4 regions of the Sphingopyxis sp. 22461 genome follow, and region 1 is predicted to be linked to each of the others. Evidence: predicted binding sites of a transcription regulator. Region 1 holds the regulator's gene; each other region holds the start of a gene.
The links. The regulator LexA, encoded in region 1, represses DNA repair genes until DNA is damaged. The targets are predictions, from matches to a motif close to GTTCCNCNCTTGTTCT.
Positions count from the first base shown of each region.

Region 2: a site for LexA is predicted at 4,206-4,221, ahead of uvrA (excinuclease ABC subunit UvrA). Genes of this name have one in related genera too.
Region 3: a site for LexA is predicted at 3,024-3,039, ahead of radA (DNA repair protein RadA). Genes of this name have one in related genera too.
Region 4: a site for LexA is predicted at 2,036-2,051, ahead of ACTJI5_RS13530 (ribonucleoside-diphosphate reductase subunit alpha). Genes of this name have one in related genera too.

Region 1 covers NZ_JBQENY010000001.1:350,889-356,806, forward strand. Annotated here, with positions in the region: gene ACTJI5_RS01675 (molybdopterin molybdotransferase MoeA) at 1-893, shown strand, start outside; gene lexA (transcriptional repressor LexA) at 959-1,639, shown strand; gene ACTJI5_RS01685 (ComEC/Rec2 family competence protein) at 1,593-3,752, opposite strand; gene gltX (glutamate--tRNA ligase) at 3,809-5,278, shown strand; gene ACTJI5_RS01695 (citrate synthase) at 5,317-5,918, shown strand, end outside.
Region 2 covers NZ_JBQENY010000009.1:2,929-8,846, reverse strand. Annotated here, with positions in the region: gene ACTJI5_RS15370 (nuclear transport factor 2 family protein) at 1-333, opposite strand, end outside; gene ACTJI5_RS15365 (hypothetical protein) at 457-1,218, opposite strand; gene uvrA (excinuclease ABC subunit UvrA) at 1,303-4,194, opposite strand; gene ACTJI5_RS15355 (M13 family metallopeptidase) at 4,437-5,918, shown strand, end outside.
Region 3 covers NZ_JBQENY010000007.1:283,678-289,595, forward strand. Annotated here, with positions in the region: gene ACTJI5_RS13875 (acetyl-CoA acetyltransferase) at 1-1,397, opposite strand, end outside; gene ACTJI5_RS13880 (enoyl-CoA hydratase-related protein) at 1,399-2,193, opposite strand; gene fsa (fructose-6-phosphate aldolase) at 2,270-2,920, opposite strand; gene radA (DNA repair protein RadA) at 3,055-4,416, shown strand; gene ACTJI5_RS13895 (CvpA family protein) at 4,427-4,966, shown strand; gene ACTJI5_RS13900 (iron-sulfur cluster assembly scaffold protein) at 4,963-5,391, shown strand; gene ACTJI5_RS13905 (cation:proton antiporter domain-containing protein) at 5,388-5,918, shown strand, end outside.
Region 4 covers NZ_JBQENY010000007.1:208,752-214,669, reverse strand. Annotated here, with positions in the region: gene ACTJI5_RS13535 (EAL domain-containing protein) at 1-1,368, shown strand, start outside; gene ACTJI5_RS13530 (ribonucleoside-diphosphate reductase subunit alpha) at 2,092-4,044, shown strand; gene ACTJI5_RS13525 (ribonucleotide-diphosphate reductase subunit beta) at 4,161-5,225, shown strand; gene ACTJI5_RS13520 (hypothetical protein) at 5,354-5,578, shown strand; gene ACTJI5_RS13515 (GTP pyrophosphokinase) at 5,641-5,918, shown strand, end outside.

The DNA.
Region 1 (5,918 bases):
ACGGCGCCGACACGGTGATCGTCCAGGAAGACGTCACCCGCGACGGCGCGCGGCTAACCCTGAAGGGCGATGGTCCCGGCACGCGCGGCCGCCACATTCGCGCGCGCGCCGCCGATTTCGCCGCGGGCGATTGCCTGCTGCCGGCGGGCACGCGCCTGACCCCGGGCGCCATCGCCGCGGCGGCGATGAGCGGTGCCGGCCAGCTTGCCGTCGGCCGCCGTCCGCGCGTCGCGATCCTCACCACCGGCGACGAACTCGTCCAGCCGGGACACCCGCTCGCCCCCGGCCAGATTCCCGACAGCAACGGCGCGATGCTCGCCGCGATGCTCGTCGGCGAGGTTGCCGAAACGATCCTGCCGCACCATCTCCGCGACGACCGGGCGACACTTGCAAAAATTCTCAAGGAGTTGGCGCGACGTCACGACGTCATCGTCACCGTCGGCGGCGCCTCGGTCGGCGATCACGACCATGTCCGCGGCGCGCTCGAAGACGCCGGCGGCCAGCTCGATTTCTGGAAAATCGCGATGCGCCCGGGCAAACCGCTGATCGCCGGCACGATCGGCGATGCGATCCTGCTCGGCTTGCCCGGCAATCCGTCGTCGGCCTATGTCACCGCGACATTGTTCCTTCTCCCGCTCGTCCGCCACCTTGCCGGCGCGCGCGATCCTTTTCCCGCCGTGCACCGGGCACCGCTCGCCGCGGCGCTGGCCGAGGGTGGGACGCGCCGCGACTATCTTCGCGCGCGACTCGAGGGCGGGCAGCTAACTCCGCGCTTCGGGCAGGAAAGTGGGCTCACGCTGCCGCTTGCATCGGCCAATGCCTTGTTGATCCGCGACATTGGCGCGGCGGCGCGCGCGGCAGGCGACATGGCGGACTATATCGTCATCGCTTGACAAGTTCCGCTTTGTTCCACTATCGTTCTCAATATGTCCGGAACTGGCATCATGGAGAACGACCGATGTTGACCGCAAAGCAGCATGAGCTGCTCCACTTCATCCAGGAACGTCTCGACACGAGCGGCATCTCGCCCTCGTTCGAGGAGATGAAGGAGGCGCTGGGCCTGAAGTCGAAATCGGGCATACATCGCCTGATAAGCGCCTTGGAAGAAAGGGGCTTTCTCCGCCGCCTGCCCAACCGCGCACGCGCGCTCGAGGTGCTCAAGGTGCCCGAGGCTGCGAAAGCCACGACGCCGGGACGTGAAAATGTCATCCCGCTCCGCAAGGCGCCCCCGGCACTCAAGCCGATCGCGGCCAACGACATCATCGAGGTTCCGCTGCACGGCAAGATCGCAGCAGGCGTACCGATCGAGGCGTTCGAGGATCACAACAATCTCGCCGTCCCCGCCGCGCTGCTCGGTTCGGGCGAACATTATGCGCTCGAAGTGTCGGGCGACTCGATGGTCGAGGCGGGCATTTTCGACGGCGATTATGCGCTGATCCAGAAAGCCAGCACCGCGCGCGAGGGCGATATCGTCGTCGCGCTGGTCGACGGGCAGGACGCAACGCTCAAATATTTCCGCCGCGAAGGGCAGATGATCCGCCTCGACCCGGCGAACGCTGCCTATGAACCGCAGCGCTACCCCGCCGACCGCGTCATCGTGCAGGGGCGCCTGTCGGGATTGCTTCGTCGTTACCACTAAGCTGCTGCGGCAAGCGCCAAGGATGCCCGTCGCCCGCTTTGAGCGTGGCGACGGCTTCGGGCTTTTCGCCCAGATAGAGCGCCAGCCCGCCGCTTGTCGCGAGGCTGTCGCGATCGATCGTCATCCAGCGCCCCGCGCACTCGTGCGGTAACCAGCGGTCGCTGATCACGACGTCGGCGGCTGTGCAGGCCGCCGCCATTTCCGCACCCTCGATCCGGTCGCGGCCACGCGAGGCGAGGATGATGCGCCGCGCAGCGCCCTCGCCTTGGCTCCAGCGGCAGAAATCGCGATTGCACTCGACATGATCGAGTTCGGTAAGGGCGGCGAGCGGAGCATCGACCCCGGCGGCCTCGGCCATGCTGTCGCGCACATAGTCGCCCGCCTTGTCGCGGAGCAGCGCATAGCTGCCATCGGGCATCGCGGCGGCGATATGGCGGCCGTCGCCGGTGACAAGCAGGTCGGGGCGCGGCTGGACAAGCAGCGCCGCCATGCCGATCGCCAGCGGCACCGCGCCGATGCGGCGCCACCCTGTCTTCCAAAGCAGCAACCAAAGCCCTCCGAATACCGCCAAGGCAAAACCCCAGCGCGGAAAGCCCGGCATCATGGCGACCGCACCCGGCGCATCGGCGACACCGTGCGCCAACCCGATCAGTGCGAGCAGAGCCTGTTCGGTAATCCACCAGAAGGGCGCGCCGAGCCCCACGCTGTCGAACAGCAAGGCGAGCGCCTCGGCGGGCATGATGACAAAGGTTGTCAGCGGTATCGCGACCACATTGGCGAGCGCGCCGTACAGCCCCGCCTTGTGGAAATGGAACAGCGCGATCGGCGCGAGCGCGATTTCGACGACAAGGCCGGTAAGGAGCAATCCCGCCACGCCGCGTCCCAAGCGGATCACCATTGCCTCATCCCGCCGGGCGAGGAAGGCGTGCATCGGCCGACTTTCATGCAGCGCAATGATCGCGGTGACCGCTGCAAAGCTCAGCTGGAAGCTTGGCCCGGCGAGCGACTCGGGGCGCCAGATCAATACGATCAACGCGCCCGCGGCCACCAGCCGCAGCGTCAGCGCCTCACGGCCCATAAGAAAAGCGATGAGCACGAGCAGCGCGGCGATGAACGAGCGCAGGGTCGGTACCTCGGCCCCGGCGAGCAACGTATACCCGCCGCCGGCGAGCGCCCCGGCGGCCGCGGCGAGGGGCAGGACATAGCCCGCCAGTGCGAGCCTCTGGCTGAGCGCGAGGAGCCGCATCGTGAGCAACATCGCAAAACCGACCACGGCGGTCACATGCAACCCGCTGATCGACAGAAGATGCGCCAGTCCGCTGCGGCGCATCGCCTCCTCGTCCGCTTCGCTGATAGCGCCGCGATCGCCTGTCACCAGCGCCGCAGCAATGCCTCCTGGAGATCCGTCGATCTGGTCGTGGATATGCGCGCTAAGCCGCGCTCGCAGCGGCGGGGTTACGGCGCCTTTCGCCGGTACGCGCGAAACTTCGCCCAGCACTGTCCCGACGGCCCCGATCCGGTCGAACCAAGCTCGCTGCGCAAAATCATATCCGCCCGGCAGGCTCGCGGTCGGTGGCGGCATCAGACGCGCCCTGACCCCAATCGTTTCGCCGTCGGTAAGGGTTGCCGCCTGCTCGCTGCGCAGGGTCAATCGCACGCGCGGCGGCAGGTCGGAACGGTTCTGCGGCAGAGCGAGAATGCGAATTTGGCCCTTGGCGGGCAGCGGCTCGGCGCGCTCGACGATCGCGGAAAATTCGGTCACCACCGGTCCCGCCAGAACCGGCGCCGCGACCCAGACGGCGCGTGTCCAGATGAGCAGCACGCCCGCCGCCATCACGCTGCATCCCACGACAACAAGCCGTCCGAGGCGGCTTTGCCAGCCGATCAGCAGGCCCGCGCACAGGCCGCCCGCGAGCAAGAGCAGCAACCCGATCCAGTGCGCCGTCGCGGGTAGCGCGAACCAGGCTGCGATACCGGCGCCGAGCGCGACCGGCAGCCAGAGCCCGATCCGCTCGCGCTCGGCTTCCAGCCGCGTTTCGAACGCGTTACCTGCACCGCGCCAGATACTTGTCCAGCGCGCGGCAATGGGCGTTTGAAGCTGCCTTGTCGCCATGCTAGGGGCACCCCCGATCCCCGCCCAGAATGGCGGCAAATTGAGTGAAAGAGGCCATGGTGGCAACCGAAAACCAAACCAAAGTGGCAGAAGCGAATCCCGAGGCAAGCGGCGCCGACGTGGTGACGCGTTTTGCGCCCTCGCCGACCGGTTTCCTGCACATCGGCGGCGCGCGCACCGCCTTGTTCAACTGGCTGTTCGCGCGGCATCATGGCGGGAAATTCCTGCTTCGCGTCGAGGATACCGATCGTGCGCGTTCGACCGACGCGGCGATCGACGCGATCATCGACGGGATGCAGTGGCTCGACCTCGACTGGGATGGCGAGACGGTGTTCCAGTTTGCGCGCGCGCCGCGCCATGCCGAGGTTGCGGCGGAACTGCTCGCGAAAGGCGAAGCCTATCGCTGCTACCTGACGCAGGACGAACTCGCCGCGATGCGCGCCGAGGCGCAGGAAAAGCGCCTGCCCTTCCGCGTCCGCAGCCCTTGGCGCGACCGCGACGACGGCGACCCGTCGGTTCCGCACGTCATCCGCCTGCGCGCGCCGCAGGACGGCGCGGCGACCATCGCCGATAAGGTTCAGGGCGATGTGACCGTCCAGAACGCCGAACTCGACGATTTCGTCCTGCTGCGCAGCGACGGCACGCCGACCTATATGCTCAGCGTCGTCGTCGACGATAATGATATGGGCGTGACGCATGTGATCCGCGGTGACGACCATCTCAACAACGCGTTCCGCCAGCTCGCGCTGATCCGGTCGATGAACTGGCGCGAGCCGGTCTATGCGCATGTTCCGCTTATTCACGGCGCCGACGGCGCGAAGCTGTCGAAACGCCATGGGGCGCTCGGGGTCGACGCGTATCGCGATGAAATGGGCTATCTGCCCGAAGCGGTGAACAATTACCTCCTCCGCCTCGGCTGGGGACATGGCGACAATGAAATCATCAGCCGCGCGCAGGCGACCGAATGGTTCGACCTCGCGCATGTCGGCCGCTCGCCGTCGCGTTTCGATTTCAAAAAGCTCGAGAATCTGAACGGCCATTATCTCCGTGAGGCTGGCGATGCCCGGCTCGCCGATCTGGTGGCGCCGCGGGTCGAAAAGCTGGTCGGCCGCGCGCTGGACGGCGCCGATCGCGAACTGCTGACGCGCGCAATGGAGTCGCTGAAACCCCGCGCCAAGACGCTCGACGAAATCGCCGATGGCGCAATTTTCCTGTTCCAACCCGACCCGTTGCCGGTGGACGAAAAGGCGGCCGAGGTGCTAAGGGCCTCGCCCGAAGGCCTGCTTGCCGCGGTGACAGAGCGGCTGCGCGGGCTGAACGACTGGACGATAGAAGAGCTGGATGCGGCCGTGCGCGCCGAAGCCGAAGCCGCCGAACTGGGGCTCGGAAAACTCGCGCAACCCCTACGCGCTGCACTAACCGGCCGAACCATTTCCCCAGGAATTTTCGACGTGCTGCTGTTGCTCGGACGAGATGTCAGTCTGGCCCGACTTGACGCAGCGCAACATTATCCGGCAGGGGCGTAGCCACTCTCTCTCCCCGCTGTCAGTACAGGGAATAAAATATGACCGACACCGCGAAAATCACGCTGGGCGACACGACCGTCGACAGCCCTGTCCTGTCGGGCACCGTCGGCCCCGACGTCGTCGATATCCGCAAATTCTACGCCCAGACCGGCGCCTTCACTTACGATCCCGGCTTCACCTCGACCGCGAGCTGCGAATCGCAGATCACCTATATCGATGGCGACGAGGGCGTGCTGCTGCACCGCGGTTATGCGATCGGCGATCTCGCCGAACATTCGAGCTTCATGGAAACCTGTTACCTGCTGCTCAACGGCGAACTGCCGAATGCGCAGGAACTGGCCGATTTCGACACGACGATCACGCGCCACACGATGCTGCACGAACAGCTCGCGACCTTCTATCGCGGTTTTCGCCGCGACGCGCACCCGATGGCCGTCATGTGCGGCGTCGTCGGCGCGCTCAGCGCTTTTTATCACGACTCGACCGAGATCCACGATCCGCACCAGCGGATGATCGCCAGCCACCGCCTGATCGCAAAAATGCCGACGATCGCCGCGATGGCTTACAAATATTCGGTCGGCCAGCCCTTCGTCTATCCCGACAATTCGCTGAGCTACACCGGCAATTTCCTGCGCATGAC
Region 2 (5,918 bases), on a different contig from region 1:
ATAGGTGACCGCGCTCATCGACGGCGTCGCGTCGCGGCGGTCGAGGACGCGCCCGGTCGCGGCGGGATCGGGTCGCGCCGTCCAGCCGCCGAGGACCTCGGCGAAGCGCTTGCAATCGACGGGCGCCGCCGCGCCGTCTTTCGCCAGCGTGCAGAATTGCCCGTCGGGAAGGAACAGCGCCTGCAGCCGCTCGACCCGCCCCGTGCGCAGTCCGTCGACATAGGCTTCGAGCGCGGCTTCGGGTGAGGAGGGCGCTGGTGCCGCTGCCGCGGGCCCCGCCGCTAGCAGCGCCGCGATGAAGGAAAGGGCAAGGCGTACAGGATCGATAGGCATCGCATGAAACTCCCGCCGCAAATCATGCGCGCAGCCTAGCCGTCTCCGCGCGGTTTCTCCAGCGGGAGTCGCGAAGGGAAGGGGCCCCAAAATCTCGTTCGGGACCCCCATTCTTCGACCCGTTCAGTCGGTGGTCGGGGTGCTGCCGGCCGCGGGCGCGGCCGGGGCCGGCGCTTCGGCTGCGGGCGTCACCGCCGCGGCGGGCGTCACCACCGCAACGCTCGCCGCGGGGGCCAGCTGCGCGGTCGGGATGATCACCGCACCCGCCGGGATCGAATAGGCCAGCGCCTCGTTCGTCCGTGCCATCAGATGCTGGCCGTTCGGGATGATCGCCGATTTGCCGGTGACGAAGGCGCCGAACACGCCGACCGCGATCGCCGCGCCGATCGCGGCGCCGGTGTTGCCCTCACCCTCCTGCCGGTGCATGCCCGCCAGCGGCAGGCGATGGCCGTTCGGCAGCGTCAGTTCGTTGAAGGTGACTTCCATCTTCGCCGACTTGCCGAACGCGCCCTTGCCGGTGCGCCAGGTCACGGTGCCCATGCCGCGCGTGCCCTTCGGGATCACGACGACGCCATTGTGCATCACGTCGAAGACGGTGTGCATCGAGATCGTGTGCCCCTCGCGCAACTTCTTGCTGTTCGCCTCGGCGTCGGGCGTCAGGATCACTTCGGTATAGGACGGCAGCATCAGGCCGGGCGCCGGCGCCGCGACGGCGAGCGCGGGTGCGGCGACAACCGCCGGAACCGCAGCCGGCGTGGCGGCAGGTTCGGCGACGGCGGCGGGCTCGGCCGTCACGGCCGGTGCCGCGGCTTCCTGCGCCTGAACCGAAATCGAAAGCATGGTAAAAGAGGCCGCAAAAGCGGCCGCGCCCCTCAGGTAATTCATCCATTTTCCCCCAAGCCGCAGAGTGCGGCCAAGGATTACTTGCAGGGCTGTCAGTGCCCTGTCAATCCAGTAGGAGTACGGCAATTACTTCAGTAACGGCGCCAGATACTGGCCGGTGAAGCTGCGCTTCTCCTTCACCACTTGTTCGGGCGTGCCCGCGGCGACGATTTCGCCGCCCTTGACCCCGCCTTCGGGGCCGAGGTCGAGGATATAGTCGGCGGTTTTGATGACGTCGAGATTATGCTCGATCACGATCACGCTGTTGCCCTGATCGACGAGCGCCTGGAGCACTTCGAGCAATTTGCGGACATCCTCGAAATGGAGGCCGGTGGTCGGTTCGTCGAGGATGTAGAGCGTCTGTCCGGTCGAGCGGCGCGACAATTCCTTGGCGAGCTTGACGCGCTGCGCCTCGCCCCCCGACAGCGTCGTCGCCTGTTGCCCGACCTTGATATAGCCCAGGCCCACGCGGACGAGCATCGCCATCTTTTCGCGGATCGACGGCACCGCCTTGAAGAATTCGGCTGCATCCTCGACCGTCATGTCGAGCACGTCGGCGATGCTGTGGCCCTTGAACTTCACCTCGAGCGTTTCGCGGTTGTAGCGTTTGCCGTGGCACGTCTCGCACGTCACATAGACGTCGGGCAGGAAGTGCATCTCGATCTTGATCAGCCCGTCGCCGGTGCAGGTCTCGCAGCGCCCGCCCTTGACGTTGAAGCTGAAGCGCCCGGGCTTGTAGCCGCGCGCCTGGCTTTCAGGCAACCCTGCGAACCAGTCGCGGATGATCGTGAAGGCGCCGGTATATGTCGCGGGGTTCGAGCGCGGGGTGCGGCCGATCGGCGACTGGTCGATGTCGATCACCTTGTCGCAATGCTCCAGCCCCTTCAGGCTGTCGTGCGGCCCCGCGATCATCCGCGCGCCGTTGAGCACGCGCGCGGCGCTGGCATAGAGCGTGTCGATGATCAGGCTCGACTTGCCGCTGCCCGACAGGCCGGTGACGCAGGTGAAGGTGCCGAGCGGGATTTTTGCGGTGACATTCTGGAGGTTGTTCGCGCGCGCGCCCTTGAGCACGAGGTCGAAGCCATTGCCCTTGCGGCGATGCTTGGGCACTTCGATCCGCTTCGCGCCGGTGAGATAGGCGGCGGTGAGGCTCTTGGTGTTCGCGAGCACCTGTTCCAGCGTGCCCTCGGCGACGATCTCGCCGCCGTGCAGCCCCGCGCCGGGGCCCATGTCGACGACATAGTCGGCGTGGCGGATCGCATCCTCGTCATGCTCGACGACGATCACCGTATTGCCGAGGTCGCGGAGGCGCTTGAGCGTCGCGAGCAGGCGGTCGTTGTCGCGCTGGTGGAGGCCGATGCTCGGCTCGTCGAGGACGTAGAGCACGCCCGACAGCCCCGAACCGATCTGCGAGGCGAGGCGGATGCGCTGGCTCTCGCCGCCGCTGAGCGTGCCTGAGGTGCGGTTGAGGTTGAGGTAATCGAGCCCGACATTGTTGAGGAAGCCGAGCCGCTCGTTGATCTCTTTCAGGATCGCCTTGGCAATCTGTTTCTGCGTGTCGTTCAGCTTTTCGTCGAGCGTGCTGAACCAGCCGAGCGCGTCGGCGACCGAGCGCTGCGCCGACATGCTGATGTCTTCGCCCGCGATCTTCACCGCGAGCGGTTCGGGGCGCAGGCGCGCGCCGTGGCACGTCTCGCACGGATGCGGCGCTTGATATTTGCTCAGCTCCTCGCGCATCCACGCGCTTTCGGTCTGGAGCAGGCGGCGGTTGAGGTTGCCGATGACGCCCTCGAACGCCTTATGCGTCGTGTAGGTGCGCTTGCCGTCCTTGAAAGTCAGCTCGACGGGTTTGCCGCCGCTGCCATAGAGGATGATCAGTTGCACCTCGCCGGGCAGGTCCTGCCACGGCGTCGTCAGGTCGAAGCCATAGGCTTTGCCGAGGCTTTCGAGCACTTGCATATAATAAGGCGAGGGCGGGTTCGATTTGGCCCACGGCACCACCGCGCCCTTTTTCAGGCTCAGCGCATGGTTCGGGACGACGAGATCGGGATCGAACTCCTGCCGCTCGCCGAGCCCGTCGCACGCGGGGCACGCGCCCTGCGGAGCGTTGAAGCTGAACAGCCGCGGTTCGATCTCGGCGATCGTGAAGCCCGACACGGGGCAGGCGAATTTCTCCGAGAAGATCAGGCGGTTCGCGGGAATGCCCGCGCCCTTCATCGCGCCGCCGGTGTCTTCTTCCTCGCGCCCCGGAACCGGGCCGTCGGCGAGATCGACATAGGCGAGCCCCTCGGCGAGCTTCAGCGCGGTCTCGAAACTGTCGGCGAGCCGCGTGCCGAGGCCCTCGCGCACCGCGATACGGTCGACGACGACTTCGATGTCATGCTTGTATTTCTTGTCTAGCGCCGGCGCCTCGCCGATTTCGTAGAATTCGCCGTCGATGCGGACGCGCGTGAAGCCGTCCTTCTGCCACTGAGCGAGTTCCTTCTTATACTCGCCCTTGCGCCCGCGCACGACGGGGGCGAGCAGATAGGCGCGCGTTCCTTCGGGCAGCGCCATCACGCGGTCGACCATGTCGGTGACGGTCTGTGCCGAAATCGGCTCGCCGGTCGCCGGCGAATAGGGGATGCCGACGCGCGCCCACAGCAGGCGCATATAATCGTAGATTTCGGTCACCGTTGCGACGGTCGATCGCGGGTTCCGGCTCGTCGTCTTCTGCTCGATGCTGATCGCCGGCGACAGCCCGTCGATATGCTCGACGTCGGGCTTTTGCATCATCTCGAGGAACTGGCGCGCGTACGCCGACAGGCTCTCGACATAGCGCCGCTGGCCCTCGGCATAGATGGTGTCGAAAGCGAGCGACGATTTGCCGCTGCCCGACAGACCGGTGATGACGATCAGCGCGTCGCGCGGCAGGTCGACGTCGACGCCCTTGAGATTATGCTCGCGCGCGCCGCGTACGGAAATATGGGTGAGACTCATGGGGAGGGTTTGTTCCAGATTTGTTCTAAAGGCGCAAGTGCGGTTTTGCGCGGTTGCACGATAGATAGGGCGGCAAGAGCCGCACCGCAATGCGCGTGCGCTGACCAGCCTTTCCACCAACATCCCAAAGGCTTCGACCAAGCGTCGTGTCGCTTGCTTGACCGCTTGGCGTCACAGGCGGACAAGAATGACCATGTGCGCCGTCTCGACCCGACGGCGCAGGCAATCGGGAGACTGGGGAAATGAAGAGCTTTTTTTGGGGCGCCGCGGGAATGGCGATGGTAGCTGCGCAGGCCGCTGTACCGGCGGTGGCGAGCGAAGTGGGCGTCAATGCAACGCTATTGGTTGCGGCGGCCGACGAGGGTGACGCTTCGTCGGCGGGATCGCTGAAGGCGCTGACCTTCGGCAAATGGGGTGTCGACCTCGACGCGCGCGATCCGTCGGTGAAGCCCGGCGACGATTTCGATCGCTACGCCAATGGCGGCTGGTTCGCGCGCACCGAAATCCCGTCGGATCAGGCGTCGGCGGGGGTGGACTATGATGTCTATAACCTGACCCAGCGTCAGCTCCGCGCGGTCGTTGCGGGCGCGCCCGCGGCGAGCCAGGTCGGCGGCCTGTATCAGAGCTTCATGGACGAGGCGCGCGTCGAGGCGCTCGCCGCCAGGCCGCTGCTCGCCGACATCGCCGCAGTCGCGGCGATCAAGGACAAGAGCGAGATGGCGCGCTTCATGGGCGGCACGCAGGGGACGTTCGGTTCGACGATCGTCAGCGGCGGGCCTTACGCGGACACCGCCGACCCAACCGTCAACGTGCTGTGGCTGGGGCAGGCGGGGATCGGCCTTCCCGAGCGCGACTATTATCTGAACGACAGCTTCAAGCCTCAGCGCGACGCCTACCGCGCCTATATCGCGCGAACGATGAAGATGGCGGGCAATGCCGACCCCGAAAAGGCGGCCCATGCGATCATGGCGTTCGAAACCGAGATTGCGAAGGTCAGCTGGGCGATCGCCGACCGCCGCGACATCGGCAAGATCAACAACCCGATGTCGGCGGAAGAACTCGCGGCCTATGCCCCGGGGCTCGACTGGAAGGCGTGGTTCGCGGGATCGGGCATCGCGCCGCAGAAACGCATCATCGTCAACGAAAAGACCGCGGTCCGCGACATCGCGGCGCTCTATGCCAAGACCCCGCTCGACACGATCAAGCTGTGGCAGCAATTCCATGTCGCCGACAATGCCGCGCCCTATCTGTCGAAGGTGTTCGTCGACAGCCGCTTCGAATATACCAAGGCGCTGAGCGGCGTCGGCGAGCTGCGTCCGCGCTGGAAACGCGGGCTGACGCTGGTCGACGGCAGCCTCGGCGAACTGGTCGGCGAAACCTATTCGAAGCAATATTTCCCCGCGAGCGCGAAGGCGAAGATGGAGGTGCTCGTCACCAACCTGAAACTCGCAATGGGCGACCGCATCCGGAACAACAGCTGGATGGCGCCCGCGACGAAGGACGCCGCGCTGGCGAAGCTCGCGAAGATGGACGTCATGGTCGGTTATCCCGACAAATGGCGCGACTATTCGGGGCTGAAGATCGATCCCGCCGACCTGTACGGCAATGTGAAGCGCAGCGCGGCGTTCGAATATGCCTATGCGCTGTCGGACCTCAACAAGCCGGTCGATCGCAAGAAATGGTCGATGAACCCGCAGGAAGTGAACGCCTATAATGGCGGGCTG
Region 3 (5,918 bases), on a different contig from region 1:
ACATCGACATGCGCCAGCGTGCGCTTTCCGTCGGGCGTCCGCGCCACCACAACACCCGCTTTCGGCGCGCCATCGCGGCCGTAAAACACCGTATAGCTCTCGATCGTCGCCGGCCCGGCATAATCTTCCACCAGCTCGGGCACCGGCCCGCGCTTCGCCTCGGCCTCGACCTGATAGTCGAAATCCTGCGGAAAGCTCGCCGCCGCAATCGGCTTATTGCCCAGCACGATGCAATGATTGTCGGTTGCGAAGCCGCCATTGGCGAAGAGGAAGCCATAGCGGCCTTCCTCGCGCAGTTTCTCGACCATCGAAACGATCGCATGGCTCATATAATTGGCGATCGGCCCGCCGCCGAAGGTGAGGCCGCCGAACACCGTCGCGGGTCGGTCCCACGGCCAGCCGAGGATACGCCGCGCCATCTTGGGGACGCACGGGAAGCAGCTGTAAAGCTCGACGAAATCGAAGTCCGCGGCGGTCATCGCGTTCAGTTCGAGCGTGCGGCTGATCGAGGTCTCCATACTGACGCTGCCGTCATAGCGGTCGCGGTGGAGGATGCTTGCCGGCTCCTTCGCCGCCGCGCCCATGCCGATATGGATCAGGCGGTCCTCGGGGATGCCGCGGCGCCATGCTTCAGCAAGACTCGCGACGATGAAGCCCGCGCCCTGGTTGACCGACGAATTGGCGACCATCAGCTTCGAATAGGGAAAGGCGATCGGGCGGTTGCGCTCGTTGACCTCCAGAATATCCTCGGGCGAAGCCGGCTTGCGGATCCACGCGCCGTCGTTTCCGGCCGCGACCTCGGAAAAGCGCGACCAGATTTCGGCGCTTTCGAATTGGGCTTCGGCGAGGCTTTGGCCCCACGCCGCGCGTGTCGCATTCTCGTAGAGGGGATAGACGTCTACCGGCGCCGCCAGCCCGTGAAGCTGGGCGTAGTTCGGCTCGCGGCGTGTCGCGACCTTGCGGATCGCATTATAGCTTTTGTCCTCGCCGCTCGCGGCCTTGGCGGCGCGGCCGGCGGCGGTGCGGAGCGCTTCGGCGCCGACGATCGCCGCGAGTTTCACTTCGCCTGCGCCGATGCGGTTCGCGGCCTCGTTGAGCAGGCGAACGGGCGTGTCGCCGTGCGGAGCCGCCGACTGATAGTTGATCGCGGGCGTTGCGCCGATCGCGGCGGCGAGCGGTTCGGGAAGCTTGCCGAGGCTGTGGAAGCTGATCTGGTCGACGATCGCAAGGCTGTCCAAGTCGGTCAGCAAGCCGCCGCCGGCATCGGCATTGGCAATCTTCAGCGCTGCGATCATCAACCCGAGCGAGTCGAGGCCCAAGTCGGGGTCCTCGGGCCGATCGTTGACCTGTCCGACCCCGATGATGACGGGAATGCGCTCGGGGTCGGTCATCGCCATGTCAGCGCGCCTTCCACTCGGGCTTGCGCTTCTGCGCAAAGGCCAGCGGCCCCTCGCGCGCGTCTTCGCTGCGCATCAGCACGCCGCGTTCGCGCGTGTTATGCTCCCAGAACGGCGCGTCGGCGGCGATGCGGCCTTCTTCGATGCCGAGTGCGACGCGCTTCGACGCCTGCACCGAGAGCGGCGCATTGCCCGCGATCTTCTCGGCGAGCGCGATCGCGGTCGGGAGCAGATCGGTGAGCGGAACGACATGATTGACCAGCCCGAACTCGGCGGCGCGTGCAGCGGGGATCGGATCGCCGGTCAGCATATATTCCATCGCGAGCTTGCGCGGCAGCTGCTGCGCAAGCCGGAAGGCCCCACCGGCGGCGGCGAACAGCCCGACCTTGACCTCGGGCAGGCCGAATTGCGCATGGTCGGCGGCGATAATGATGTCGCTCATCAGCGCGATCTCGCAGCCGCCGCCGAACGCGAAGCCATTGACCGCGGCGATGATCGGTTTCGAGATCGGGTGCGACACCATGCCGGCAAAGCCCCACGCCTGCTGCGCCGGATCGTCGGGATAGAGGCTTTCGCCGCGCGAGAGTGCGACCAGGTCGGCGCCCGCGCAGAAGCTCTTGTCGCCCGCGCCGGTGATGACGACGGCGCGGATTTCGGGATCGGCTTCGGCGGTTTCAAGCGCGGTGCCGATGCCGATATGGACCGCGGCGTTGACCGCGTTGCGCGCCTCGGGCCGGTTGATCGTGACGATCAATATGTGGCCGCGGCGTTCGGTGAGGATGGTGGTGTCGGTCATCGCGAATCTCTCCCTTTCGGGGGAGTATCGCGATGACTTAACGTTTACGTCAACTGCTAAGAGAGTGAGGCGTGTCTCAGATCGACTGCCCGGTCTTCGCCCAGTCGGCGAGGAAGCCTTCGATGCCCTTTTCGGTCAGGATATGCTTGAACAGCCCCTTGATCACCGAGGGCGGCGCGGTCATCACGTCGGCGCCGATCTTGGCGGCTTCGAGCACATGGATGCCGTGGCGCACGCTCGCGACGAGGATCTCGGTTTCATAGCCGTAATTGTCGTAGATCAGCCGGATGTCGGAGATGAGCTGCATCCCGTCGAAGCCATTGTCGTCGTGACGGCCGACAAAGGGCGAGACGAAGGTCGCGCCGGCCTTGGCGGCGAGCAGCGCCTGCGCCGCCGAGAAGCAGAGCGTGACATTGACCATCGTGCCATCGCCGGTCAGCGCCTTGCACGTCTTGAGGCCGTCGATCGTCAGCGGCACCTTGATGCAGACGTTCGGCGCGATCTTGCGAAGAATCTCGGCCTCTTTCATCATCGTTGCATGGTCGAGCGCGACGACTTCGGCCGACACGGGGCCGGTGGTCAGCGCGCAGATTTCCTTCGTGACTTCCTTGAAGTCGCGGCCCGACTTGGCGATCAGCGAGGGGTTGGTGGTGACGCCGTCGAGCAGGCCGGTTGCGGCGAGCTCCTGGATATCGGCGATTTCGGCGGTGTCGGCGAAGAATTTCATGGCGCGGGGCTTTCCTGTGGGAAGGTGATTCGGGTGTTGCTGCTCCCCTAGAGCAACGCGCGCACAAAATGAACCGTCGCTACGAGTTTGGGAAAGGGCTAGCGTTCCATCTTTGTTCCGATTATGCGAGCCGCATGGCCAAAGCGAAACGTCAATATGTCTGCCAGAATTGCGGCTCCGCAACCTATCGCTGGCAGGGACAATGCGCCGATTGCGGCGAGTGGAACACGCTGATCGAGGAGGCTGGCGAAACGGTGTTTTCGGCCAAGCACGACCTCAGCCGCGGCGGGCGGACGCTCGCGCTCGAAACGCTCGATGCCGAGAGCAAGATACCCGAGCGCATGCTGTGCGGGATTGCCGAATTCGACCGCGCGCTCGGCGGCGGTTTCGTCGCGGGGTCGGCGACGCTGATCGGCGGCGATCCGGGGATCGGCAAGTCGACGCTGCTGCTGCAGGCGGCGGGGCGGCTCGCGAAGGCGGGCAAGTCGGTCGTCTATATCAGCGGCGAGGAAGCCGCGGCGCAGGTGCGGCTGCGCGCGCAGCGGCTCGGACTCGGCGATGCGCCGGTGGCGCTCGCCAGCGCGACATCGGTGCGCGACATCCTTGCGACGCTCGACAAGCAGACCGCCGATTTCGTCGTGATCGATTCGATCCAGACGATGCATAGCGACCTGATCGACAGCGCGCCGGGGACGGTGAGCCAGGTGCGCGCGAGCGCGCAGGAACTGATCCGCTACGCCAAGGACAGCGATGCCGCGATCGTGCTCGTCGGCCATGTCACCAAGGACGGGACGATCGCGGGGCCGCGCGTGCTCGAGCATATGGTCGACACGGTGCTGGCGTTCGAGGGCGAGCGCAGCCATCAATATCGCATCCTGCGCGCGGTGAAAAACCGCTTCGGCGGGACCGACGAGATCGGGGTGTTCGCGATGGGCGAGGAAGGGCTGGGCGAAGTCAGCAACCCGTCGAGCCTGTTCCTGACCGACCGCAGCCGCGATGTGCCGGGATCGGTGGTGTTTCCGGCGCTCGAGGGCACGCGCCCGGTGCTCGTCGAGGTGCAGGCGCTGACCGTGCGGCTGGCGAGCGGGGCGACGCCGCGCCGCGCCGTCGTCGGCTGGGACAGCGGCCGGCTCGCCATGGTGCTCGCGGTGCTGGAGGCGCGCTGCGGGCTCCAGATGGGCGCCGCCGAAGTCTATCTCAACATCGCGGGCGGCTATCGGCTCACCGATCCCGCCGCCGATCTGGCGGTCGCGGCGGCGCTGATCTCGGCGTTCAGCGAGCGGCCGGTGCCCGCCGACGCAATCGTATTCGGCGAGCTGTCGCTGTCGGGCGAGGTACGGCAGGTTTCGCACGACGGGCTGCGGCTGCGTGAAGCGGCAAAGCTCGGTTTTTCGCGCGGCTGGGGTCCCAAGGGCATGAAGGAGGTCGGCGGGATTTCGGTCACGGGTTTCGAACGCCTCGGCGAACTCGTTGACCTGATGCTCGGGCGCGACTAGCGACCGGCCTATGGGAAGTCTGACGGCTCTGGATATCGTCGTGCTGGTGCTGGTTGGCGGCGGCGCGGTGCTCGGTTTTTCGCGCGGCCTTGTGCAGGAGGTGACGACGCTGCTCGCGTGGATCCTCGCGATCGCGGCGGTGCGTTTCTTTCACCCGCTTGTGACCGACCTGCTCGCGGGCTGGGTCGGGACCGAGGGCGGCGCGGCGGCGCTCGCCTTCGTGCTTCTCTTCGGCGGGGTGTTCGCGCTCGCCAAATGGGGATCGCGCGCGATGGGGCAGCGCAGCCGCGCGTCGCTGGTCGGCGGGTTCGACCGTGGATTGGGCGCGGGTTTCGGTGCGGTGAAGGGCCTGTTGATCGCCTCGATCGGCTTCATGCTCCTCACTTTGCTCTATGATATCGGTTATGGCGTCATGCAGCGCCCCGCGTGGATGACCGACAGCCGCTCCTATCCGGCGCTCAATGCAACGAGCACTGCAATGAGCAAGGTGATCGCCGAGCGCCGCGCCGAGGCGCGCGAAGCCGAAGCAGCCGGGGCCGACAAGCCATGAGCGCGCCGCTCTATAATCGCGACATATTGGCGCTCGCGGTTGCGACCGCGGAATATCTGCCGATCGCCGATGCGCGCCACCGCGTGAGCAAGCGCGCTCCGCTGTGCGGCAGCGCGATCATCCTCGATCTCGATACCGACGAAGCGGGTCGGGTGACACGCGTCGGCATGCATGTCGAAGCGTGCGCGCTGGGTCAGGCATCGGCGGCATTGCTCGCGCGCCACGCACCGGGGCTCGGCCTCGTCGAACTGCGCGCCGCGCGCGACGGGATCGCCAGCTGGTTCGCGGGCGCGGACGCCCAGCCCGACTGGCCGGGGTTCGACCTGCTCGCGGCGGCGCAGGGCTATCCGGCGCGCCACGGCGCGATCTTGCTGCCGTTCGACGCTGCGATTGCGGCGCTTGAGGAGCGGGCGGCGGCGGCATGACGTTGCTCGCGCTCACCGCGGCCGCCTCGGAAGCGGCCGGAAAGGTGGCCGAAACCGCGACCGATACTGCACTGGTCGAAGGCGCGATCCTCCTCGGCGTCGCGACCTTGTTCGTGCTGATCTTTCGCCGGCTCGGGCTCGGCGCGGTGCTCGGCTATCTGATCGCGGGGGCGATCGTCGGGCCGCACGGGCTCGGGCTCGTCGGCGGCGGCGAATCGAAGCTCGCCTTTGCCGAGCTTGGCATCGCCTTCCTGCTCTTCCTCGTCGGGCTCGAACTGTCGCCGCGCCGGCTCTGGGACATGCGCCGCGCGATCTTCGGGCTTGGCCTGGCACAGGTCGTCGTGACGGGGCTCGTGCTCACCGGGCTCATCCATCTGACCTTGGGGTTCAGCCCCGCGGCCTCGCTCGCGCTCGGCCTGCCGCTCGCGCTGTCATCGACCGCGCAGGTGCTTCCGGGACTCAAAAGCTCGGGGCGGATCAACTCGCCCTTTGGCGAGAAAGCCTTCTCGATCCTGCTGTTCCAGGAT
Region 4 (5,918 bases), on a different contig from region 1:
GGCGGCAAGATCTTCCTCGGCACCATGCTCGTCACCTCGTGGATCGGCGCCGCGCTCTTCTTCATCGCCGCTATCGCCGCCAACGTGTCGCGCACCCGCCGCCGCGCTTCCGCACAACGCGAAAATCCGGTCTCGGGCCTGCCGAATTTCGAGGCGCTGCGGTCGCAAGCAGCGTTCGGCAGCGCGACCGTCGTCGCGGCGAAGGTCGTCAATTTCGAGGATCTCGCCGCTTTCATTCCGGGCGACGGTATCGCCAAGCTCGTCGAACAAGTCACACGCCGCCTCCAGCTCGCCTCGCAGGGCACGACGCTGCACCACGATCTCGACGGCACCTTCGCCTGGCTCGTCCCCTATTATCAGCACAGCCAGATCGAAGGGCAACTCGCGGGGCTTGCCGCGCTGTTCAACGCGCCGCTGACGATCGGCGAGCTGCGTGTCGACGTCGCGATCGCCTTCGGGGTCAACGACGAGTTCGAAGGGTCGAACGCCCAGCGCCTCGCCGCGGCGCTCGTCGCCGCCGAGCGCGCGATCCGCACGCGCTCGCTGTGGACCAAATATACTTCGCGCCAGAAAGAGGACGCCGGCTGGCAATTGAGCTTCCACTCGCAGCTTGAGGACGCATTGACCGGCGGCGACATCTGGGTCGCCTTCCAGCCGCAATATCAGATCGCGACGCGGCAGCTCGTCGGGGTCGAGGCGCTCGCGCGCTGGACGCACCCGACGCGCGGACCGATCCCGCCCGACGAGTTCATCGTCCAGGCCGAAAAGAGCCAGGACATCTATCGCCTCACCTTGTTCGTGATGGATCAGGCGATCCGCTCGGCCGCGCAGCTGCGCGAACGCGGGCTTCCGATCAACATGTCGGTTAACTTGTCGGCGAGCCTGCTCGACCACAGCGACCTCGTCGGCACGATCCGCGTCATGCTCACCGCACATCACCTGCCGCCCGAGGTTTTGACGATCGAGATCACCGAAACCGCGCAGATCGAAAACAGCCGCCAGGCGCGCCAGACGCTCGCCCAGCTCCGCCGCACCGGCATCCGCCTGTCGATCGACGATTATGGCACCGGCCAGTCAAACCTCGAATATCTAACCGAGATCGAGGCCGACGAAATCAAGATCGACAAGCGATTCGTGATGACGATGCGCGATTCGCAGCGGAACCTCGAAGTCGTCAAATCGACGATCGATCTCGCGCACCGCCTCGGCGCCGTCGCGGTCGCCGAAGGCATCGAAGACGCCGAAACCATGGCGCTTCTCGCCGGCCTCGGCTGCGATGTCGGACAGGGCTATCATCTTGGAAAACCTCAACTGTTTTCCGAACTAACCGCAACGCTCGCCGCGCCTCCCAAAGACCGCACCGCATAGCTGCCAAACTGGCAGCAATGCTTATAGTTAAGACTCGATTTACCTTACTAATTAAGGTATATGCTCCGTTAACTGTTCCTCGTGGGCAGTGCGAACAGGAGATTTATCATGGGTTGGTTTTGGCAATTCCTGGGCGGCACCGGTACGGACAGTGCTGGCGGTCAGGCCTAAGCAGAATTAGGTTTCAGGAGGGGCTCCGGCATCGCCGGGGCCCTTTCTTTTTGTCCAAAACCCGCATGACGGCCGCCGCGGAATGACCGCTTGCCGGTGCGGTGATCCGCACCGGAAGGGCGTTACCGGCGTCGCCTTTCGCTCCGGTCTTCCCATTCAAAAAATTCCGCTTTTTGATCCGGCGACGCCAATCGCTCCGCAAACCCGCGGAAAGGCTGGCGCGGCGCCTCGCGCTCGTGCATCTGCCGCGACGAGACGAATCAAATTATCGACGAATTGAGTCCCCAATCTGTCATTTAGCGTCTTGCATCGCGGCGCCGACGTGGCACTATAGGTGGTGGGTCACACACGGGGGCACCCCAAGAAATAGTATTCGGCTGCAACTGGCGGATTTCCGTCGTCCATCCCATATGGACACGGGAAAACCCTCCCTGCGCCCAAAAAAAGTGCCCACGGGGACAGGTTTAGATGCTAAGACCGGGGCTTCGCCCTGAGTCGAACAAGACAGGAACAAAGCGCACCAGTTGCGCGTTCAAATCGGGGGCGAATAAGATGGATTTTCGGGAAACGGAACGGGTGGAGACGAGCGACGTGGCGACGGCGGAACTGACGAAGAATGAAGCCCCCGTGGCACCCGAATCGACGGGTGAATCGGCTCCCGATGCGGCGCCCGCGGCAAAGCTCAACGACAGCAGCGAGCCCAAGGTCCACGCGCGCCGATTCGAGGTCGTGACCGACCGCAGCCGCGACGCGCTGCTCACCGACTTCGGCAAGGAAACGCTCGAGGATCGTTACCTGCTGCCCGGCGAATCGTACCAGGATCTCTTCGCGCGCGTCGCCGACGCCTATGCCGATGATCAGGACCACGCGCAGCGCCTGTACGACTATATCTCGAAGCTGTGGTTCATGCCCGCGACCCCCGTTCTCTCGAACGGCGGCACCGGCCGCGGCCTGCCGATCAGCTGCTATCTGAACTCGGTCGACGACAGCCTCGAAGGCATCGTCGGCACGTGGAACGAGAATGTCTGGCTCGCGAGCCGCGGCGGCGGCATCGGCACCTATTGGGGCGCGGTGCGCGGCATCGGCGAACCCGTCGGCCTCAACGGCAAGACCAGCGGCATCATTCCTTTCGTCCGCGTGATGGACTCGCTCACCCTCGCGATCTCGCAGGGCAGCCTCCGCCGCGGCTCGGCCGCCTGCTACCTCGACGTCTCGCACCCCGAGATCGAGGAGTTCCTCGAGGTCCGCAAACCCTCGGGCGACTTCAACCGCAAGGCGCTCAATCTCCACCACGGTGTGCTCATCACCGACGAGTTCATGGAGGCCGTCCGCGACGGCGCCGAATTCAACCTGCGCAGCCCGAAGGACCAGAGCGTCCGCGGCACCGTCGACGCGCGCTCGCTGTTCCAGAAGCTCGTCGAAACGCGCCTCGCGACCGGCGAGCCCTACATCATCTTCATCGATCAGGTGAACCGCATGATGCCCAAGCATCATCGCGACCTCGGCCTCAAGGTCACCACCTCGAACCTCTGCAGCGAAATCACGCTGCCGACGGGCCGCGACCATCTCGGCAACGATCGCACCGCGGTCTGCTGCCTCTCGTCCTTGAACCTCGAAACCTGGGACGAGTGGAACGGCGACAAGGTCTTCATCGAGGATGTGATGCGCATGCTCGATAATGTCCTCCAGGACTATATCGACCGCGCCCCGCCCGAAATGGCGCGCGCCAAATATAGCGCGAGCCGCGAACGCTCGGTCGGCCTCGGCGTGATGGGCTTCCACAGCTTCCTCCAGGCACGCGGCCTGCCGTTCGAGGGTGCGATGGCGAAGTCGTCGAACCTCCGCGTCTTCAAGCATATCCGCGCGCAGGTCGATCAGGCGTCGATGCTGCTCGCCAAGGAACGCGGCCCCTGCCCCGACGCCGCCGATCAGGGCGTGATGGAGCGCTTCAGCTGCAAGATGGCGATCGCGCCGACCGCGTCGATCAGCATCATCTGCGGCGGCACCAGCGCGTGCATCGAGCCGATCCCGGCGAACATCTACACGCACAAGACGCTGTCGGGCAGCTTCTCGATCCGCAACCCGCACTTGGAAGCCCTGCTCGTCGACAAGGCGAAGAACAGCGACAATGTGTGGAACTCGATCCTCGAAAAGGGCGGCAGCGTCCAGCACCTCGACTTCCTGACGCAGGACGAGAAGGACTGCTACAAGACGAGCTTCGAGATCGACCAGCGCTGGCTGCTCGAACTCGCCGCCGATCGTACGCCCTATATCGACCAGGCGGCGTCGCTGAACCTCTTCATCCCGGCGGACGTCGAGAAATGGGATCTGCTGATGCTCCACTATCGCGCGTGGGAACTCGGCATCAAATCGCTCTATTACCTGCGGTCCAAGTCGGTGCAGCGCGCCGGTTTCGCGGGCGGGGTCGAAGCCGACAACACCGCCGAGGCGCCCGTGTATCAGTTGGAGAGCACCGACTACGACGAGTGCCTGGCCTGCCAATAAGACGGCACTCCCCCTTCCTGTCATTCCCGCGAAAGCGGGAACCCAGGGCGGGGTCACGCAACACTGGGTCCCCGCTTTCGCGGGGATGACGAAGCAAAAGACCGAGGAAGCCCGCCATGCCGTTGTTAGAAGCCCGCAACACCTACAAGCCCTTCGAATATCCCTGGGCGTTCGATTTCTGGAAGCGCCAGCAGCAGATCCACTGGGTTCCCGAGGAAGTGCCGCTGGGCGAGGATTGCCGCGACTGGGCGCAGAAGATTTCGGACCACGAACGCAACCTGCTCACGCAGATTTTCCGCTTCTTCACGCAGGCCGATATCGAGGTGCAGGATTGCTACCACGACAAATATGGCCGCGTGTTCAAGCCGACCGAAATCAAGATGATGCTGACAGCATTCAGCAACATGGAAACCGTGCACATCGCGGCTTACTCGCACCTGCTCGACACAATCGGCATGCCCGAAAGCGAATATGGCATGTTCCTCGAATATGACGAGATGCGCGCCAAGCACGACTATATGCAGCAGTTCGGCGTCGACAATGACGAGGACATTGCGCGCACGCTCGCGATGTTCGGCGGCTTTACCGAAGGGCTCCAGCTCTTCGCCAGCTTCGCGATGCTGATGAACTTCCCGCGCTTCAACAAGATGAAGGGCATGGGCCAGATCGTCAGCTGGTCGATCCGCGACGAAAGCCTCCACTGCGAAGGCATCATCAAGCTGTTCCACACCTTCACCAAGGAACGCGGCTGTCTGACCAAGGCGGTGAAGGAAGACATCATCGACACCTGCCAGAAGACGGTGCGGCTCGAGGATGCATTCATCGACCTGGCGTTCGAACAGGGCCCCGTCCCCGGCATGACGCCGAAGGAGATCAAGCGCTACATCCGCTACATCGCCGACTGGCGCCTCGGACAGCTCGGGTTCCAGCCGATCTACATGATCGACGAACACCCGCTCCCCTGGCTCGCCCCGCTGCTCAACGGCGTCGAGCACGCCAACTTCTTCGAAACGCGCGCGACCGAATACAGCAAGGGCGCGACGCGCGGCGACTGGAACAGCGTCTGGACCAGCTTCGACAGCCGCAAGAAGGCGAAGAACAGCGAAGACGCGAGCCCGGTCAACGACGCCGAAAGCGACGGCGAAGACATGTTCAAACAAGCCGGCATCGCCGCCGAATAATGTCTTCCTGAAAACCCCTCCCGCCTGCGGGAGGGGCAGCGAGACTTGGGAGCTTGCTCCCTAGTCGCAGCGGGGAGGGCCACAAACGCCAAACCCCGCAGCGACCCAGATAAAACAAGGCCAACCAAATGACCGAAAAACAGAAACTCATCATCCTCAGCCAGCCGCAGCGCACGACGCTCGAAGGTCTGTCGAACCGCCGCCCCCAACTCCCCACCGACCCGATCCGCGACGAACTCGTCACGCTGGGCCTCGTCGTGAAGCAGGGCGCCAAATGGGCGCTGACCCCGCAGGGCAAGAAGGTGCTGGCGGCGAGCTCGAACCGGCGCAACTCGGGCGGGTTTTCGGTTTGAGAACCGATAAAACGACGCTGGATGTAACATCGACTTAGAAATCGCGGCGGGGTGAGATTCCGATGAACCAGCGCATGGTAAATGAGCTGTTAAAGTCTCAGTATTCAGAAAACTATCGGCGCGCAGAATCTCTAAAGAATGAATTAGTTTCTCAAATTCATTCCATAATTAGCCGTGAAAAGATAACACTCGGCGTCCCGCTCGAACATCGAGTAAAATCTTGGGATTCTATAGAAGAAAAATTTGATAGAAAATCGATAGAATTACCAGACATACGAGACTTGTCTGATCTTATAGGTATAAGGATAATTACGCTTTTCGAGAAAGACGCACAAAGGTT